One region of the Terrihabitans aquatilis genome, then DNA from elsewhere that is predicted to be linked to it. Evidence: predicted binding sites of a transcription regulator. Region 1 holds the regulator's gene; each other region holds the start of a gene.
The links. The regulator LexA, encoded in region 1, represses DNA repair genes until DNA is damaged. The targets are predictions, from matches to a motif close to TGTTCNNNNTGTGTTCNG.

Region 1 (5,775 bases):
AGGCGGCGAAGCGCAACGCGTGAAGCTGTCGAAGGAATTGTCACGCCGATCGACGGGGCGCACGCTCTACATTCTCGACGAGCCCACCACCGGCCTGCATTTTCACGATGTGGCAAAGCTCCTGGAGGTGCTCCACGAACTGGTCGATCAGGGCAATTCGGTGGTGGTGATCGAGCACAATCTCGAAGTCATCAAAACCGCCGACTGGATCATTGACATCGGCCCCGAAGGCGGGAGCGGTGGCGGAGAAGTGGTTGCCGCCGGCACGCCCGAGCAGGTGACGAAGGTCGAGCGCAGCCATACCGGCCGCTTCCTGCGCGGAGTTCTCGCAGCCAAGCCCGTGCCGGGAGCACAAGCCGCCGAATAATCGGCGGATCTCTTACGGATACCGCGACAGGTCACGGGAACAGGGCCCGCGCGCTTGTGACTTTCCGAAACTGGACCCGCGCGCCGGCATGTAATATTCGGGTCACGATTATCGTAGTGAACGTTTGGAATCAGGCTGTAAGAATGAGTGTTATCGATAGACCGGACTGGCGCGGCGCCTTGGCGAACGCCCTCATTCCGGTTTCGGTCGCCGCCATCACTTATTGCGTGCTGTTCCTTGGTGGCTTCACGCGCAACAATCCCGCCTTCACCGAACTGCCCTTCGACGCGAACGGCTGGATCGCGGCCCTGGTCTGGATCGGCCTGTTCGGACTTTACGGCATCGCGCGATGGGGCGCTGTGATCGACGGGCCGGAAGGCGAGCGCTTGTCGTGGCTGGTGGTCGCGATGATGGTGTGGACGGTATTCTACGCTTTCATCGGCAGCCAGTTGAGCTCATCAATCTGGCTCGACGCGGCCAATCTGTTCTCGCTGTGTCTGGGTATATTCGTTGCCTCACGCCTCGTACGGCTGTCACGCCGGATCGTGACGTGGCTTATTCCCGCCTTCCTGTGGAAAATGCTGGCCGTGCTCGTCGGGCTTGCCCCGGTGGTCGGCATTCGCCTGTTCTGACCTACGTTATGGCGAAACCCGTCTGCATCATCGGAGGTGGGCCGGCAGGCCTGATCGCGGCGGAGTTTCTAGCCCGCGCGGGACGGTTCGTGATCGTCTTCGATCGCATGCCGAGCCCTGCCCGAAAGTTTCTGATGGCGGGGCGTGGCGGCCTGAACCTCACCCACAGCGAGCCGCCGGAGAAATTCCTCACGCGTTACGGGGAGGCGGCACAGAATCTTGCGGAAGCGATCAACCGCTTTTCGCCCACGTCCCTCAGGAACTGGGCTGAAGGGCTGGACGAAGATACATTTGTTGGCTCGAGCGGACGTATCTTTCCCAAGAGCTTCAAGGCGTCACCCCTTCTGCGCGCCTGGCTACGACGGCTGGACGGACTGGGTGTTCAGATACGGGCGCGCCATTCCTGGCAGGGCTGGGATGCAGACGGCAATGTGCTGTTCGATACTCCGGACGGCCGGATCGGGGTCAAACCCGAAGCCACCCTGCTCTCCCTGGGCGGCGCAAGCTGGCCGCGTCTGGGCTCGAACGCCGCTTGGGTGCCCCTTATCGAGGCACGAGGTGTTCCGGTGAGATCGTTCGAGCCGGCCAATAGCGGCATAGGCTGCGACTGGTCAGACGTGTTTTGCGATCGATTTGCTGGCCAGCCGGTGAAGCGTGTACGTGCGCGAATCGGAAAGGACGTGTCCGAGGGGGAGATGATCGTGACGCGATCCGGACTCGAAGGCGGCGCGATTTACGCCTTGTCGAACTCCATTCGCACCGCCCTTCGCTCCGGCGATGCACGACTGACGCTTGATCTCAAGCCCGATCTGTCACCATCAGACATCGTCCATCGCCTGACGCGGGCGCGTCGACGCGACACCGCAACCAATGTGCTGCGCAAGACGCTCAACCTTCATCCGGTCCAGATCGGACTCTTGCGCGAAGGTGTCGGCAAGGCCCTGCCGGAGAAACCCGATGAGCTCTCAGCGCTGGTGAAAGCGCTTCCCTTGACCATCACGTCCGTACAGGGGCTGGACCGGGCGATCTCCAGCGCCGGCGGGGTGGCATTCGACGCCGTCGATGAGCACTTCATGCTGCGCGGCCTGCCGGGTACGTTCGCGGCTGGCGAGATGCTCGACTGGGAAGCGCCGACGGGAGGCTACCTGCTGCAGGCTTCTTTCAGCACCGGGATTGCGGCTGCGGAAGGCATTCTTCGCTGGCTGGACCAGAACCAACCGGCCGGGCCCTAGGCACCGACCGCCGCACGAGCGCGATCCACCACATCGAACCGTTCCGCCGCCGCCGCCAGCCAGATCAACCCGGCGATCGACAAAGCGCAGAACACAGCCGCCGACCCGAGATCCTTGACCACGCCGATCTTGGGATGGAATTCCGGCGTGACGTGATCGGCCAGTTTCTCCACGGCAGTGTTCAACAATTCCACGGCCATGACCGCCAGGAGCGCGCCGATCATGGCGACATACCATGCGGTGCTGGGCGCGACGAACAAGCCGACAGGCACGGCCATGGCAAAAACCGCGAGCTCCTGACGCAAAGCGGCTTCGCTACGCGCGGCAAATTTCAGCCCGCGCATCGTGTTGAGACCCGCATGATAAAGTCGCGCAATGCCCTGCAATTGCGCGCCGTTTGAGGGCGCGGAGCCGTTGCTGCCGGAATCGTCTGATCTCATGCGCGCAAGCGTAGCAATTGAACGTGACGTTGCTGTCGCATAGCTTCGCCCCATGACACCCATCCATATTGTCGGCGGCGGTCTCGCCGGGTCCGAAGCCGCCTGGCAGATCGCGCAGGCGGGCGTGCCGGTCGTTCTCCACGAAATGCGTCCAGTCCGCTCGACCGAAGCCCACCAGACCCAGAATCTCGCCGAGCTCGTCTGCTCCAACTCCTTCCGCTCGGATGACAGCGAGAGCAACGCCGTAGGCTTGCTGCATTGGGAGATGCGACAACTCGATTCGCTCATCATGCGCATGGCCGACTCGCATCAGGTGCCCGCGGGCGGCGCACTCGCCGTGGACCGGGACGGTTTTTCGGCCGACGTGACCGCAGCGCTGGAAGCCCATCCTCTGGTGACATTGGCTCGTGAAGAGATCGCGGGGCTGCCGCCGGAAGATTGGGACAATGTCATCGTCGCGACCGGCCCCCTCACCTCCGAGGCATTTGCCCAGGCCGTGCGCGATCTGACGGGACGCGATTCCCTGGCCTTCTTCGATGCGATAGCGCCCATCGTGCACTTCGATTCCATCGACATGGATGTGTGCTGGTTCCAGTCGCGTTACGACAAGGCTGGCCCGGGAGGCAGCGGCGCGGACTACATCAACTGCCCGCTGGACCGGGATCAGTACGAGGTCTTCGTGGATGCTCTTCTCACGGGCGAGCGGGTGGACTTCAAGGATTGGGAGGCCACCACCCCATATTTTGACGGCTGCCTGCCGATCGAGGTGATGGCCGAGCGGGGCCGCGAGACCCTGCGCCACGGACCGATGAAGCCCATGGGCCTGACCAATCCGCGCAATCCAAGTGTGAAGCCCTACGCGGTGGTGCAATTGCGCCAGGACAACGCTCTGGGCACCTTGTTCAACATGGTGGGCTTCCAGACCAAGCTGCGCCACGGCGTCCAGGCCGACACGTTTCGGATGATCCCGGGTCTGGAGAAAGCGGAATTCGCCCGTCTTGGCGGCCTGCACCGCAACACGTTTCTCGATTCGCCCAGGCTGCTCGATCGAACGCTCCGCCTGAAGGCGCAGACCCGTTTGCGCTTTGCCGGCCAGATCACCGGATGTGAGGGTTATGTCGAAAGCGCCTCGGTCGGGCTGCTGGCAGGCCGGTTCGCGGCGGACGAGCGGCTGGGCCGGAAACTGGAGATCCCGCCGCCCTTGACGGCCATGGGCGCCCTGCTCGGCCACATCACCGGCGGCCATATCGAAGCCAATGGAGACGAGAACACGAAGCGCAGCTTTCAGCCCATGAATATCAATTTCGGGCTGTTTCCACCCTACGAAGGTGCCTTGAGGGGCGAGAATGGCGAGCGTGTTCGTGGAGCGGCGAAAAGCGCCGCCAAAAAGCGGGCACTGACGGGCCGGGCTAAGGAAGCATTTCAAGCATGGGCAGGTGAGACCGCTGACGGCTGACTGCGTTTCGCGATCCGTCTAAACCATCGTGCAAACCGGATGTTAACCATTGCGGAACACATAAGGAACAGCTACCAATGTGTTCCTGATTTGTTTCGATATTCGGAGAGGCACCATGCTCACGCGTAAGCAGCACGAGCTTCTGCGTTACATCCATGAGCGCCTCAAGGAATCGGGCGTGCCTCCCTCGTTCGACGAGATGAAGGAAGCGCTGAACCTGCGGTCCAAATCCGGCATCCATCGCCTGATCACCGCACTGGAGGAGCGCGGCTTCATCCGCCGGCTGCCCAATCGAGCGCGCGCCCTGGAAGTGCTGAAACTGCCCGAGGCGGTTGCGCCCCGTCTGAGACCCGCAGCCGGCAAGTTCCAGCCCAGCGTGATCGAAGGGGATCTCGGCAAAGCGCGGCTACGGGCTGATGATGACGAGGAAGCGGTGCCGTCCGCGTTCGTGCCCGTCATGGGCCGTATCGCTGCCGGTGTCCCGATCGAGGCGATTCAGACGCGAAGCCACACCATAGCCGTTCCTCCCGAAATGCTGTCCGGCGGCGAGCATTACGCGCTCGAGGTCCGGGGCGATTCGATGATCGAGGCCGGGATTCTCGAAGGTGATCTGGTGGTGATCCGCAAATCGGACACGGCCAATACCGGCGATATCGTCGTGGCCCTTGTCGATGATGAGGAAGCGACCCTGAAGCGGCTGCGCAAACGCGGCGCGTCCATCGCCCTTGAAGCCGCAAACCCGGCATATGAGACGCGTATTTTCGGACCTGACCGCGTGCGGGTTCAGGGACGGCTCGTGGGTCTCATTCGCAGGTATTGAGGCTCGCTCGCCACCGCTTCCGATCTAGAAATCCCCGGTGACGAGGGCCTCTGGATCTGTCTCGTCGTTATCATCTTCGGGCACGGAATCGGCTTCGTTCCCGTCCGAGGCTATCGCGGCGAAGGATGGTCCGGCGGGCGGATGGGTAATCGGGTCCCAGATCCGACGAGCGGTATCGGCGCGCGAGATCGCGAAAGTACCGTCCGGCCGGTGCGTAAGGGCCATGGCGCCACCCTCCGCTAAATCTGTTCCGTCGATAACAAGGCTCTTCGTCCTGCAGTCTGGCGGTGCGATCAACCGCGTCACGACGATCGCTGCGCGTTGGCAATCTTCACGCAGCGCGGCATAGGTCCAATTCAGGGCCAGGAACCCGCCTTTTTCCATCGGAAGCGTGCAGCCGAAGCTGTCGCAATGCACCTCCGCCGCAACGCTCGGATCGCGCGGTGATCGCGTGTCCCCATCTGCGGCAAGCCAGTTCTGCGCCGCGAAACCCGCGAACCGCACCCCACTGACCTGAAGCCGCCCGTCCGGGGCCCTCACCGCTGCCGCGCGACCACCGGCTTCAATGTAGATGTCCGGCCGCCCCGGAAAAGCGGCGAACAGAAGCCCGGCGATGATCGGCGCAATTCCGAGAAGCCGCAGGCGTGTGGTCCATATTGCCGTCCAGCACAGGCCGAGCGCGAGCAGCAAAACACCGACCGGGGAAAAAGCGGCCATCCCGGTATTGGCGCCCGGCCAGGAGGCGATCCAGTACGCGGTCTGGAGCATCAATTCGATGCCATATCCCATGACGATCCAGGCCGGAGCATCCAGCCCAAACGGCATCAA
Region 2 (5,775 bases), on a different contig from region 1:
GCTTGGAATCCGGAAGGGTGAGGTGGCCCTCGTCATCCAATCGCCAATGGGGGTTGTGGACGATTTCCCAGACATGCCCGTCCGGGTCGGCCACGTAACCGCTGTATCCGCCCCAAAATGTGCGCGCCGGCTCGCGAATCAGTGTTCCGCCGGATGCGACGAATGCTGCGATCAGCTTGTCGGCCTCCAGCATGGACCGTGTGTTGTAGCCGATCGACATGCCGCCTGGCGGCGAATGGGAGGCAAGGCCCTGATCTTGGGCCAGGTCCTCTCGTCCGAACAAGGCAAGAACAAGCCCGCCGCCAAGCTGGAAGAACGCCACGCTGCCATCGCTTTCGCGCGATCTCACCAGACCGACGCGCCCGTAGAAGGCTGCAGCGGCTCCCACATCGGCCACGCCGAGCGTGATGACGCTGATGCGCGATTCCATGACCATCGAGCGGCGCTTTCTATCTGCAGGAGACGGGAGGGATCTGGTGCGACGCCGACCATCCGCCAGAACGACGCTTGCGGAGCAGGCCGAGCTTAAATCGGTTTGACGGGCAGCAGAGATCATCATGCGAACAGCCTCAATTGTTCTCCGGCGCGTACCGGCCGCACGAACAGGTCCTTGCGCAGCGGTTTGCGCTCCGCGTTGAGCTTGAGGCGGCGCGTTGCCAGCTCGAAGCGGCGGCCGATCGTCCAGGCATAGACGCCGTCGCCGATCATGCGCTTTCCCCATTCCGCCTCGTAATCCTTGCCGCCCCGCGTCGAGCGAACGAGGCTCATGACGTGCTTTGCGCGGTCGGGCCTGTGTTCGGCCAGCCATTCCTGAAACAGATCCTTGATTTCGTAGGGAAGGCGCAGCAGCACATATCCGGCACTCACGGCTCCGGCCGCGCGGGCGGCATCGAGCACGCGCTCGATCTCTTCATCGTTCAATGCGGGAATGATGGGCGCCACCATAACGGTGACGGGAATACCGGCCTCGCTCAGCTTCCGAACGGTCTCCAGTCTTTTCGACGGCGTGGGAGCGCGCGGTTCGAGATCGCGCGCCAGCTTCGGATCGAGCGTCGTGATCGAGATGGCGACGCGCGCCAGTCCTTCCGCCGCCATTGGAGCCAGCAGGTCTATGTCCCGCGTCACCAAAGACGATTTGGTGACGATTCCCACGGGGTGCCGCGTCCGGGCCAGAACCTCGATGACGCCGCGTGTGACGCGGTAATGCCGTTCGATGGGCTGGTAGGGATCGGTGTTGGTGCCCAGCGCCATGGTGCGGACTTCGTAGTCCGGCTTCGCGAGTTCCTTCTCCAGAAGCTCAGCCGCGTTCGGCTTCACCGTCAGCTTGCTCTCGAAATCAAGCCCTGGAGACAGGCCGAGATAGGAATGGGTCGGCCGTGCGAAACAATAGACACAGCCGTGCTCGCACCCCCGATAGGGATTGATGGAGCGGTCGAATGAAATGTCGGGCGATTCGTTGCGGGTGATGATCTTGCGCGCGGCTTCGAACGAAATCTCGGTCTTGAAGGGGGGCAGATCGGCCAGCCCTTCCCATCCGTCATCCTCCAGCACGCGCGCATAAGGCTCGAAACGGCCGTCCGGATTGGCGCGGGCACCGCGGCCGCGCCGCCGTTCGGGCGCAATCTCGGCCTGGGCCTCGCCGACAAGCTCATCGCGTTCGTAAGTCAGCAGAGAGGCCGTCGCTGCCATGATGATCTCCTTGGCTCGACTAGAACATAAAGAGAACAAACGGGCAAGTATCGAAAATGTGTGGAATGGCCCTTGCTGCGAATGCGGCGTGCTATAACGCGCCCTCATGATCAGCGTCGTGATACCCAGCCTCGAAAACGAGGATGCCCTGATTGGCACGTTGAGTGCGCTCGTGCCCGCCGCCGCCGACGGCACGGTGCGCGACGTGGTGGTGGTCGACGGGTCGTCAAGCGAACGCATCAGGAAAGTCGCCGAAGGCTGCGGCTGCGTGTATGCGCAAGGCCCCGGTGGCCGGGCCGGCCGGCTGGCGGAAGGAATTCGCCGGGCCAAGGGGGCATGGCTCCTCCTCGTTGAGCCCGGTGGCGAGCCGGATGCGGCATGGACCCGCGAAGCCAGGCTTTTCGTCGAGCGGGAGGAGCGGAAGGGGGCGACGCCCTATCGGGCGGCTGTATTTACCGTGGAGGGCGAAGAGGATGCGGAGGGGCTGATCGCCCGTCTCGGCCATCTGGTGGATCTGCGCGTACGGGCAGGCGCCGTGCTCGTCCATCGCTCGCTGCTGGAGGCGATCGGCGGCGTGCGTCCCGTTCCGGGATTGGAATATGCCGATCTCGTCCAGCGCATCGGAGGGAGGCGATTGGTGCGCCTGCGCTCACGCCTGTTCATTCCGGCTGCTCCGGACGTCCGCGCCCGCCCGAAGCCCGGGTTCGGCCGTGTGCTCGGCGCGGGCCTTCTGGCTCTTCGCGTGCCAGCCCGTTTCGTGGCGCGGTTCTATTCCTGAGGTTTCGCGCCGCGCCGCAAATGCTCGTCGAGCCGCGGCGCGATCTCCACGAAATTGCAGGGCATATGGCGATAATCGAGCTGGCTTTGCAGGATGCCGTCCCAGCCGTCGCGGCAGGCGCCGGGCGATCCTGGCAAGGCAAAGATGAAGGTGCCGCCGGCCACGCCGGCCGTCGCCCGCGATTGAACCGTGGAAACGCCGATCTTCTCAAAGGAAATGCGATGGAAGATGGTCGAAAAGCCATCCATGCGCTTTTCGAACACGGGTTCCAGCGCTTCCGGCGTCACGTCGCGCCCGGTGAAGCCGGTGCCGCCGGTCGTGATGACGACATCGACCTTCGGGTCTGCGATCCAGTGCGCCACCTGTTCGCGGATCGCTTCCACCTCATCGGCAACGATGGCCCGCTCGGCCAGAGTGTGACCTGCCGTCGTCAGGCGCTCGACCAGAACGTCGCCGGATCGATCGTCGGCCAGAACGCGCGTGTCTGAAACGGTCAGCACCGCTATGCTGAGCGGGATGAAGGGGCGGCTCTCATCGATGCGCGGCATGGGCTTCTCCTGTCGGGGCTAGATGGCACTGCGTCCCGTCTTTCTCAACCGTCCGTGCCTTGACGGGGCAAGGGGAGCGATCATGGGCCGCATCCTGTGGGGAGCTTTGCTGGTGAGCCTCGCGCTAGTCGCCGTACTGGCGCTCGCCGACGCGGAATTGCCGGAAGAGCCCGAGGAAGCGATCGCGCGCGAATTGCGCGAGAAGATCACGGCGCCGGCCATCGAGGAGAAGATGGAGGTGGCGCTGGGGCGGGGCGATGTCGAGGAGGCGCGCATGTACGCCGACCTTGCCGTGGAGCACGGTCATGTGCTTCGGCCCGATCTTCTCGAGCGTCTCGCCGCTGCCGAGCAGCCTGGTGCGGCGGCCCAGCGCAACGCGCTTGAGTTCGGCACCGGCTTCGTCACGGGGCAGGGCGCCAGCGTGGCGGGGCTCGCCGGCGCGGTGACATCGGATCTCACCGTCGTGGGAGATGTGCGCGACATCATCCACGAAGGCGGGCTGATGCTGACCGGGCAGCCTTACGATGAGTTGATGCTGGGTCTCGCGACCGTCGGTCTCGCGGCAACCGGCGCGACTGTCGCAACGGGCGGCATGGGCCTGCCCGCCAAGCTCGGCATTTCCGTGCTGAAGGTGGCGCGCCGTGCCGGACATCTCACCGCCGGCCTCGGCCGCTCGCTGGGGCGGGCGGTGCGGGCCAGCGTCGATTTCGACGAAATGGGCAATGTAGTGAAGGCAGCGGCGCGCTTCGATTCAGCGGCCGTTCGCGAGGCGGCTTCTGTCGCGGTCCGGCGCGCATCCACGGGCGACCTGTCACGGATGGTCGGCGACGTGCGCCACATGGCCGATATCACCGGTCCGGGGGAAAGCGTTCGGCTGCTGCGCTACGCGAATACGCCGGAGCAGCTCGCGGATCTGTCGATCATGACCACGCGTTTCGGCCGCACCACACGTGGCGTAGTGGAGCTGACCGGACGCACCAGCCTGCGCGCCTTCAAGGGGGGCGTGCGCATGGTGCGCGTGCTGGCCGAGAACTTCCTGGCCTTTGTGGTCTGGTTCGCGGGTTTGATCGGGATGATCGTCACGCGCGGGGCCGCTCGGCTGGGCTGGCGGCTGGTGCGCCGCCGCCGCCGAATGACGGCCTAGAGGTTCTGGGCTGCGAACGTGTTGCAGGCCTGCACCCGGCCGTTGTCGTAGCCGGTCTTGAACCAGCGCACGCGCTGCGCCGAAGAGCCGTGGGTGAAGGAGTCCGGCACCACCTGGCCCTGCGTCTGCTTCTGGATGCGGTCGTCGCCGATGGCACTCGCGGCGTTGAGCGCCTGCTCGATATCGCCGTCTTCGATCACGCCCTTCTGCGTGCGCGCCGCCCAGACGCCGGCAAGGCAATCAGCCTGCAGCTCCACCCGCACCGACAGCGCATTGGCCTGTGCGCGGGAGCCGCGCTGCTTCTGCTCGTTCACCTTGTCCATGATGCCGAGCAGGTTCTGCACGTGGTGGCCCACTTCGTGCGCGATGACATAGGCCGACGCAAACTCTCCGGGCGCACGGAACCGCTGCTCCATTTCCCGGAAAAATGAGGTGTCGAGATAAACCTGCCGGTCGGGCGGGCAATAGAACGGGCCCATGGCCGATTGGCCGAGCCCGCAGGCCGTCTGCGTCGCGCCGCTGAACAGGACAAGGCGCGGCTGGCGGTAGGTCTGGCCGTTTTCCTTGAAAATCTGATTCCAGACATCCTCGGTGCTGCCGAGCACGGAGGCGACGAAGCGTCCCGTCTCGTCGGTCGGCGTGCCTTCGCGGCCCGCCTGCTGCTGGCTCTGACCGCCGCCCTGAACCATCTCGTAGCCGCTCATCAGCAGGCGCGGGTCGATGCCCGTCGCCCAGGACAGCACACCGACGATGAGCAGGCCGCCAATGCCGATGCCGCCCATCCGCATGCCGCCGCCCATGCCGCGCCGGTCTTCGACGTTTCCGCTCTGCCTGAGATCACCCCACCGCATGTCTACCCCCTTCGAGCTTGCCGCGCGCAGGAAAGAACGCACGGCCCGCCCGGAGGTTCAATGGGCGAAGAAAGGACGGGAGCAACCCTTCGTTTCAGAGCTTGGCGATTTCCTCTTTCAACGCCCGGAAATCGCGCCAGGCCAGACGCTTCTGCAAGGGCGTGCGCAGCAGGTAGGCGGGGTGCAGCGTGGCCAGGGCACGGATCGTCCGTGTGCCCGTGGAATAATCCATCCAGCGCCCGCGCATCCTGAGGATACCTTCCTTCACTCCGGTCAGATTGCTGGCCGCCGAGCCACCGAGCAGGATGAGGATATCGGGGTTTGCAAGTTCGATCTGCCGCCGGATGAAGGGCAGGCAGAGTTCGGTTTCCTGCGGCGTTGGCGTTCGGTTCCCCGGAGGCCGCCAGGGCACGATATTGGCGATGTAGACGGCGTTGCGGTCCAGTCCGATGGCCGTCAGCATCCGGTCCAGCAATTGCCCCGCGCGGCCCACGAAGGGCCGGCCCTCGCGGTCTTCATCGCGTCCCGGCGCTTCGCCCACCAGCATGATGCGCGCATCGGGGTTGCCGTCGGAAAAGACAAGCTGGGTGGCGCTGCGCTTCAGGGAAATGCCGTCATAGCGTTCCAGCAGCGCGCGCAACTCGTCGAGGGATGTCGCGGTGCTCGCGGCTGAACGGGCGTCGGCGATCAGCTCGTCCTGTGGCCGCACCAGCGCCGCGCTGGGCACGGGCGCCGCTTCCTCGCGCGGCCGCGGCCAGGCCGGTG
Region 3 (5,775 bases), on a different contig from region 1:
GACGAAACCTCCGACGGCATGCAGACCACCGAGGCCGAGGCGAGCGACGACGAGCCCGATTTCGGCGAGCTGGAAAAGGCCGATGCCCCGGCGTCCGACATGGCCGACGACGGCGATCCGGACGAGGCGACCGAGACCAGCGAGCCGCCGCGCCGTCCGATGTCGAACAGCGAGGGCGAACTCACCCTGCAATATCGCGCCTACACGACCGCGTTCGACGAGACGATGAAGGCCGAGGAGCTGTGCGACCCCGAGGAGTTGACGCGGCTTCGCACCTATCTCGACAAACAATTGACCAGCCTGCAGGGCGTGGTGGCGCGCTTGGCGAACCGGCTGCAGCGGCGGCTTCTGGCGCAGCAGAATCGCGCCTGGGAATTCGACATCGAGGAGGGGGTGCTCAACCCCGCGCGCCTGTCGCGCGTCGTGACCGATCCCATGCAGCCCCTGTCGTTCATGCGCGAGCGTGACACCGATTTTCGCGATACGGTGGTGACGCTGCTGCTCGACAATTCGGGCTCCATGCGAGGGCGCCCCATCACCGTCGCGGCCACCTGCGCCGACATCCTGGCGCGGACGCTGGAGCGCTGCGGCGTGAAGGTGGAGATCCTTGGCTTCACGACTAAGGCCTGGAAGGGCGGCCAGTCGCGCGAGGCGTGGCTGCAGGCCGGCAAGCCGGTCAACCCCGGCCGCCTGAACGATCTTCGGCACATCGTCTACAAATCGGCGGATGCACCGTGGCGGCGGGCGCGGCGCAATCTCGGCCTGATGATGCGCGAGGGCCTGCTGAAGGAGAACATCGACGGCGAGGCTCTGCTGTGGGCGCACCAGCGCCTGTTGCACCGGCCCGAGCAGCGCAAGATCCTGATGATGATCTCGGATGGCGCGCCGGTCGATGATTCGACGCTCTCGGTGAACCACGGCTCCTATCTGGAGAAGCATCTGCGCGGCGTGATCGAGGAGATCGAGACGCGCTCGCCGGTCGAACTCATCGCCATCGGCATCGGCCATGACGTGACGCGCTATTATCGCCGTGCCGTGACCATCGTCGACGCCGAGGAACTGGGCGGTGCGATGACCGAGAAGCTGGCCGAATTGTTCGAGGATGGCGGCCCGGCGAATGCGCGCAGCGCTTCACGGCGGCGGGCCGGAACGCGCGGGTGAGGCTTCGCCTTTTCCCGCCGGCGTGGCTGCTCGGGCTGGCGCTGACGTGTGGGTATGGGGCAGGTGCTTCGGCCGAGGCCATTCAGATTGCCGCGACGCCAATTCCGGTGTTTTCACGTGCCGAGCCCGAGAGGACCCTGTTCGGGACGCTCGAATTTCGTGGCGGTCTCGTTCTGTCGTCAGGCGCGCGCGGTTTCGGCGGGTATTCGGGTCTGCGCCTCGATGCCGATGGCGCGCGGTTTCATGCCGTCTCGGATCGGGCGCACTGGCTGAGCGGGCGCATCGTCTATGAGGGTGCGCGGCCCACGGGTATCGACGACACCGACCTTTCGCCTGTGCTGGGCCGAACCGCGAAGCCGCTCGACGGCACGCGCGACGACGACACTGAGGGGCTTGAGATCGACGGCACCACGGCCTTCATCTGCACCGAGGGCTCGGACAATATCCTGCGGTTCGATCTCTCGAAGGACGCGGCAGAGGCACGCGGAACGCCCTTGCCGATGCCGAAGGAGGTCTCAGGCCTGCCGGGAAACACCGGGCTCGAATCGATCGCCCGCGTGCCCGTCGGTGCGCCGGAGGCCGGACGATTGCTGGTGATCTCCGAAGAGGCGTTCGGCAAGGACGGGCATCATGCCGGCTGGCTGGTCGATCCAGAAGGCGAGTCGGCGGCGAAACGGCTTTCGGTTGCGGCGCGCGACGGCTATGCGGTGACCGATGCGATATTCGATCCGGACGGCGACCTCGTTCTTCTGGAACGGCGTTACCGCAAACCTCTGTCGCTGCACATGCGCGTGCGGCGTATCGCGGGAGCGGACGTAAAGGCGGGGGCTGTGCTGGACGGCGAGGTGCTGATGGAAGCCTCGCTTGCGCACGAGATCGACAACATGGAGGCGATCTCGGCACATCGTGCGCCGGACGGCACGATTGTGCTAACGCTGATGTCGGATGACAATATGAGCCTGTTTCAGCGCACGGTGATGCTGCAATTCGGGATGTCGGCTGAGGCGACGTCAGCGCAATAACGTCAGCGGCCGACGCGCACCGCTTCTATGGGACGGACACGGCTCATCAGCGCGCCGTAGGGCAGCAGAAGGATCAGCGCCATGCTGACCTTGACCACGAAATCGAAGAAGGCGAGGCCGACCCACAACGGGACCGTGACGCCCATGCCGGCCAAGCCATAGGTGACCGGTTCGGACATGTCGGCGACACCGGCAAACGCCATGGAGAAGAAAATGGCCGTGTCGAGCGCCGAGCCGAGCAGCCCGCCGGCCAGGGGCGCGCGCCACCATTGCAGGCGGCGCAGACGGTTGAAAACCGAGACGTCGAGCAATTGGCCGAACAGGAAGGCCGTGCCGGAGGCCAAAGCGATGCGTGGCGTGGCTAGCCAGAACGACAGCACAACGGCCAGCGCGAAGCCGACATAGATCACCCGCCGTGTGAGGCGGGGCCCGAACCGCCGGTTCGTCAGATCGTTGACGAGAAAGGCGAGCGGATAGGTCAGCGCGCCCCAGGTAAGGAAATCGCGCAGACCGAAATATTCGATCGGGTATTGGACCGCGAAATTGGACAGCAGCACGACCCCGGCCATGGCCAGGATCGGCAGGAAGAGCGCGCTAGGGGCGCTTCTGTCCGTCATCGGCGAGACGGACGGCCTCAGGCCGCCGCAGCTTCCGCGGTGTCTTCGCCGGCCTTGCGGATCTTCTTCTTGATCTCGCGAGCCTTCTGCGACAGCTCGTCGTCGGAGGCCTTCAGGAGGAACGCGTCGAGACCGCCGCGATGCTCGACCGAGCGCAGGGCATGGGTCGTGACGCGCAGGCGCACCGACTGCTTCAGAACATCGGAGAGCAGCGATACCTGCACGAGATTCGGCAGGAAGCGGCGCTTCGTCTTGCGGTTGGAATGGCTGACGAGGTTGCCCACCAGCACGGATTTACCAGTCAGTTCGCAGCGCCGCGTCATCGCAGTGCTCCATACAAGAGAGATTTCGGACCGAGCGGGCTGGAAGCCGATCCTCCTTGGATAAAAGAAGACCGACCCCGAGAGCCGGGGCGCTCGAAGGTGCGGCTGTATAGGCGCAGGCGGGGCGCAAGGTCAAGGTAAGGACGGCTTTTCGCGCGGCCGAAGTGAGTCCGCGCGGCAACGCCTGCCCCGGAAACGGCGCCGGACTCTCGACGCGGGCCGCGTCCTGCCGCATTGTTAAGGCTGATTTGCGCGGCGCGGCACACGGTATCATGACCCATACAGGCAGCAGGGACAACGACAGGCGGGCGATCCGCCGACGGCTTGCCGTGGCGGCACTGGCGGCATCTGCCGCCTTGTCCGTGCCGATGCAGGCGCAGGCCGAAACCAAGCTGACCGCCAAATACAATGCCCGCCTGTCCTATCTGCCCATCGTGTTCGCGACCGGTACGCTGACCGCCTCGCTGCCGCAGGAAGGCCGCTACAGCGTGGATTTCGGCGCCGACGGCATCGGCTTCGCGATGAGCGGCAAGGCGGTGGGAACGGTGATCCCCGGCGGTTTGTCGCCTGTCAGCGCCGCGATCGACACCAAGGACAGCTCCGAAAAACGCTCGATCCGCATCGCCCTGTCGCGCGGCAAGGTGCGGCGCGAACTGGTGACGCCGCCTGTGCCTTACCGCGCCGATCGCGTGCCGATCACGCAGGCGCACCGCAACAATGTGATCGATCCCATCAGCGCCCTGATGATGCCGGTATCGGTGGACGGCGCGCCGTTGGACGCCGCGAACTGCAACCGCGTGCTGCGCATCTTCGAGGGCACCGAGCGTTTCGACATCCGGCTGTCCTATCTGCGCACCGAGCAGGTGAAATCGCTGAAGGGCTATGAGGGGCAGGCCCTGGTGTGCCGTGCGAACTACAAGGCCGTCGCCGGCCATCGCAAGGTGGCGGGCGTCGAGTACATGGAGAACAATCAGAGCATGGAGGCCTGGCTGGTGCCCATAGACGGCACCAATCTCCTGGCACCCTGGAAAGTCTCGCTCGGCACCAAGATCGGCACCATGATCCTGGAGGCCGAGGAATTCACCGCCAGCGGCGGCACCAAGCGCGCAGAGGCTGCGCCGCTCGACGCGACGTTCCAATTGCGGACGACGCGTTAACCTTTTTCGTCCGGTTATGCACAGGCGGCTGTTTCCCGCGCCGCCAGATCTTGTATGTTCCTCGGGCAGAAGGGCCGCATGATGCGGGACCGGAACCGGAACATCATGTGGTCTCCGATTCGGACCGGCTCCGTTCACGCTACGGCCAAATCCTTAAGACGCGCGCGGCGAACGAAACGTGATTCCCGCGAGGTAAGCGATTCGGGCTGGATTTGTTCGGTCAACGTTCCCAGATTGGGGATGCGCATTGACCCGCCGGCCTGATCTTTCGGCGCTCCCTTCCTGATGGATGTCAAAACCCGCCCGATGCCGACCAACGCCAATCCACCCGCCGTCCGGGGCCGGGGCGTCACCGCCGTGCTCGGGCCGACCAATACCGGCAAGACGCATCTGGCCATCGAACGCATGGTGGCGCAGCCGAGCGGCGTGATCGGCCTGCCGCTGAGGCTTCTGGCGCGCGAGGTCTATCAGCGCGTGGTGGAGAAGGTGGGCGCCGACAAGGTGGCACTCATCACCGGCGAAGAGAAGATCAAGCCGAGGAACACGCGGTTCTGGGTCTCGACCATCGAGGCGATGCCAAAAGACATCGACGTCGACTTCGTGGCGATCGACGAGATCCAGCTGGCCGCCGACCTCGACCGCGGGCACGTGTTCACCGACCGCATTCTGAACATGCGCGGGCGGCAGGAGACGCTGCTGCTGGGCGCGGCGACCATGCGGCCCCTGATCGAGCATCTTCTGCCCGGTGCGAGCATTCTGGGCCGGCCGCGCCTTTCCACCCTGACCTTTGCCGGCGAGAAGAAGATCACCCGCCTGCCGCGCCGCACCGCGATCGTCGCGTTCTCGGCTTCGGAAGTGTACGCGATCGCCGAATTGATCCGCCGCCAGCGGGGCGGGGCGGCGGTGGTGCTGGGGGCGCTGTCGCCGCGCACCCGCAACGCCCAGGTCGAACTCTACCAATCGGGTGACGTCGAATATCTGATCGCCACGGATGCGATCGGCATGGGGCTGAACCTCGACGTCGACCACATCGCCTTTGCCGGCGACCGAAAGTTCGACGGCTTTCAGTTCCGCCGCCTCAACCCCTCCGAATTTGCGCAGATCGCAGGCCGTGCGGGCCGCCACATGCGCAACGGTACCTTCGGCACCACGGGGCGCTGCGACGGCTTCGAGGCGGAACTCGTGGAACGCATCGAGAGCCACAGCTTCGACCCCGTGCGCGTGCTGCAATGGCGCAATTCCGAGCTGGATTTCCGCTCGCTGGCCCGCCTGCAGGCCAGCCTTTCCGTGCTGCCCCAGGAGCCCGGGCTGACCAAGGCGCCGACCGGCGAGGACGTGATCGTGCTGGAGCGCGCGATCGCCGATCCGGAAATGCGCGCGCTGGCCACGGACCGCGACGCTGTGGAGCGGCTGTGGGAGGTGTGCCAGGTCCCGGATTATCGTAAGGTGTCGCCGGCCGCTCACGCCGAGATCGCAATGACGATCTATGGTTTCC

Region 2: a site for LexA is predicted at 1,710-1,727, ahead of ACQ6S1_RS14675 (PA0069 family radical SAM protein). Genes of this name have one in related genera too.
Region 3: a site for LexA is predicted at 4,494-4,511, ahead of ACQ6S1_RS13465 (helicase-related protein). Genes of this name have one in related genera too.

Annotation. Positions count from the first base shown of each region.
Region 1 covers NZ_JBOCUO010000001.1:590,624-596,398, forward strand. The annotation lists gene uvrA (excinuclease ABC subunit UvrA) at 1-367, shown strand, start outside; gene ACQ6S1_RS02995 (hypothetical protein) at 511-999, shown strand; gene ACQ6S1_RS03000 (TIGR03862 family flavoprotein) at 1,008-2,231, shown strand; gene ACQ6S1_RS03005 (diacylglycerol kinase) at 2,228-2,671, opposite strand; gene trmFO (methylenetetrahydrofolate--tRNA-(uracil(54)-C(5))-methyltransferase (FADH(2)-oxidizing) TrmFO) at 2,724-4,127, shown strand; gene lexA (transcriptional repressor LexA) at 4,243-4,947, shown strand; gene ACQ6S1_RS03020 (ComEC/Rec2 family competence protein) at 4,972-5,775, opposite strand, start outside.
Region 2 covers NZ_JBOCUO010000003.1:772,270-778,044, forward strand. The annotation lists gene ACQ6S1_RS14670 (VOC family protein) at 1-436, opposite strand, end outside; gene ACQ6S1_RS14675 (PA0069 family radical SAM protein) at 556-1,689, opposite strand; gene ACQ6S1_RS14680 (glycosyltransferase) at 1,796-2,467, shown strand; gene moaB (molybdenum cofactor biosynthesis protein B) at 2,458-3,015, opposite strand; gene ACQ6S1_RS14690 (hypothetical protein) at 3,038-4,159, shown strand; gene ypfJ (KPN_02809 family neutral zinc metallopeptidase) at 4,156-5,010, opposite strand; gene ACQ6S1_RS14700 (uracil-DNA glycosylase) at 5,105-5,775, opposite strand, start outside.
Region 3 covers NZ_JBOCUO010000003.1:513,361-519,135, forward strand. The annotation lists gene cobT (cobaltochelatase subunit CobT) at 1-1,161, shown strand, start outside; gene ACQ6S1_RS13445 (esterase-like activity of phytase family protein) at 1,158-2,183, shown strand; gene ACQ6S1_RS13450 (queuosine precursor transporter) at 2,186-2,800, opposite strand; gene rpmB (50S ribosomal protein L28) at 2,818-3,123, opposite strand; gene ACQ6S1_RS13460 (DUF3108 domain-containing protein) at 3,396-4,280, shown strand; gene ACQ6S1_RS13465 (helicase-related protein) at 4,566-5,775, shown strand, end outside.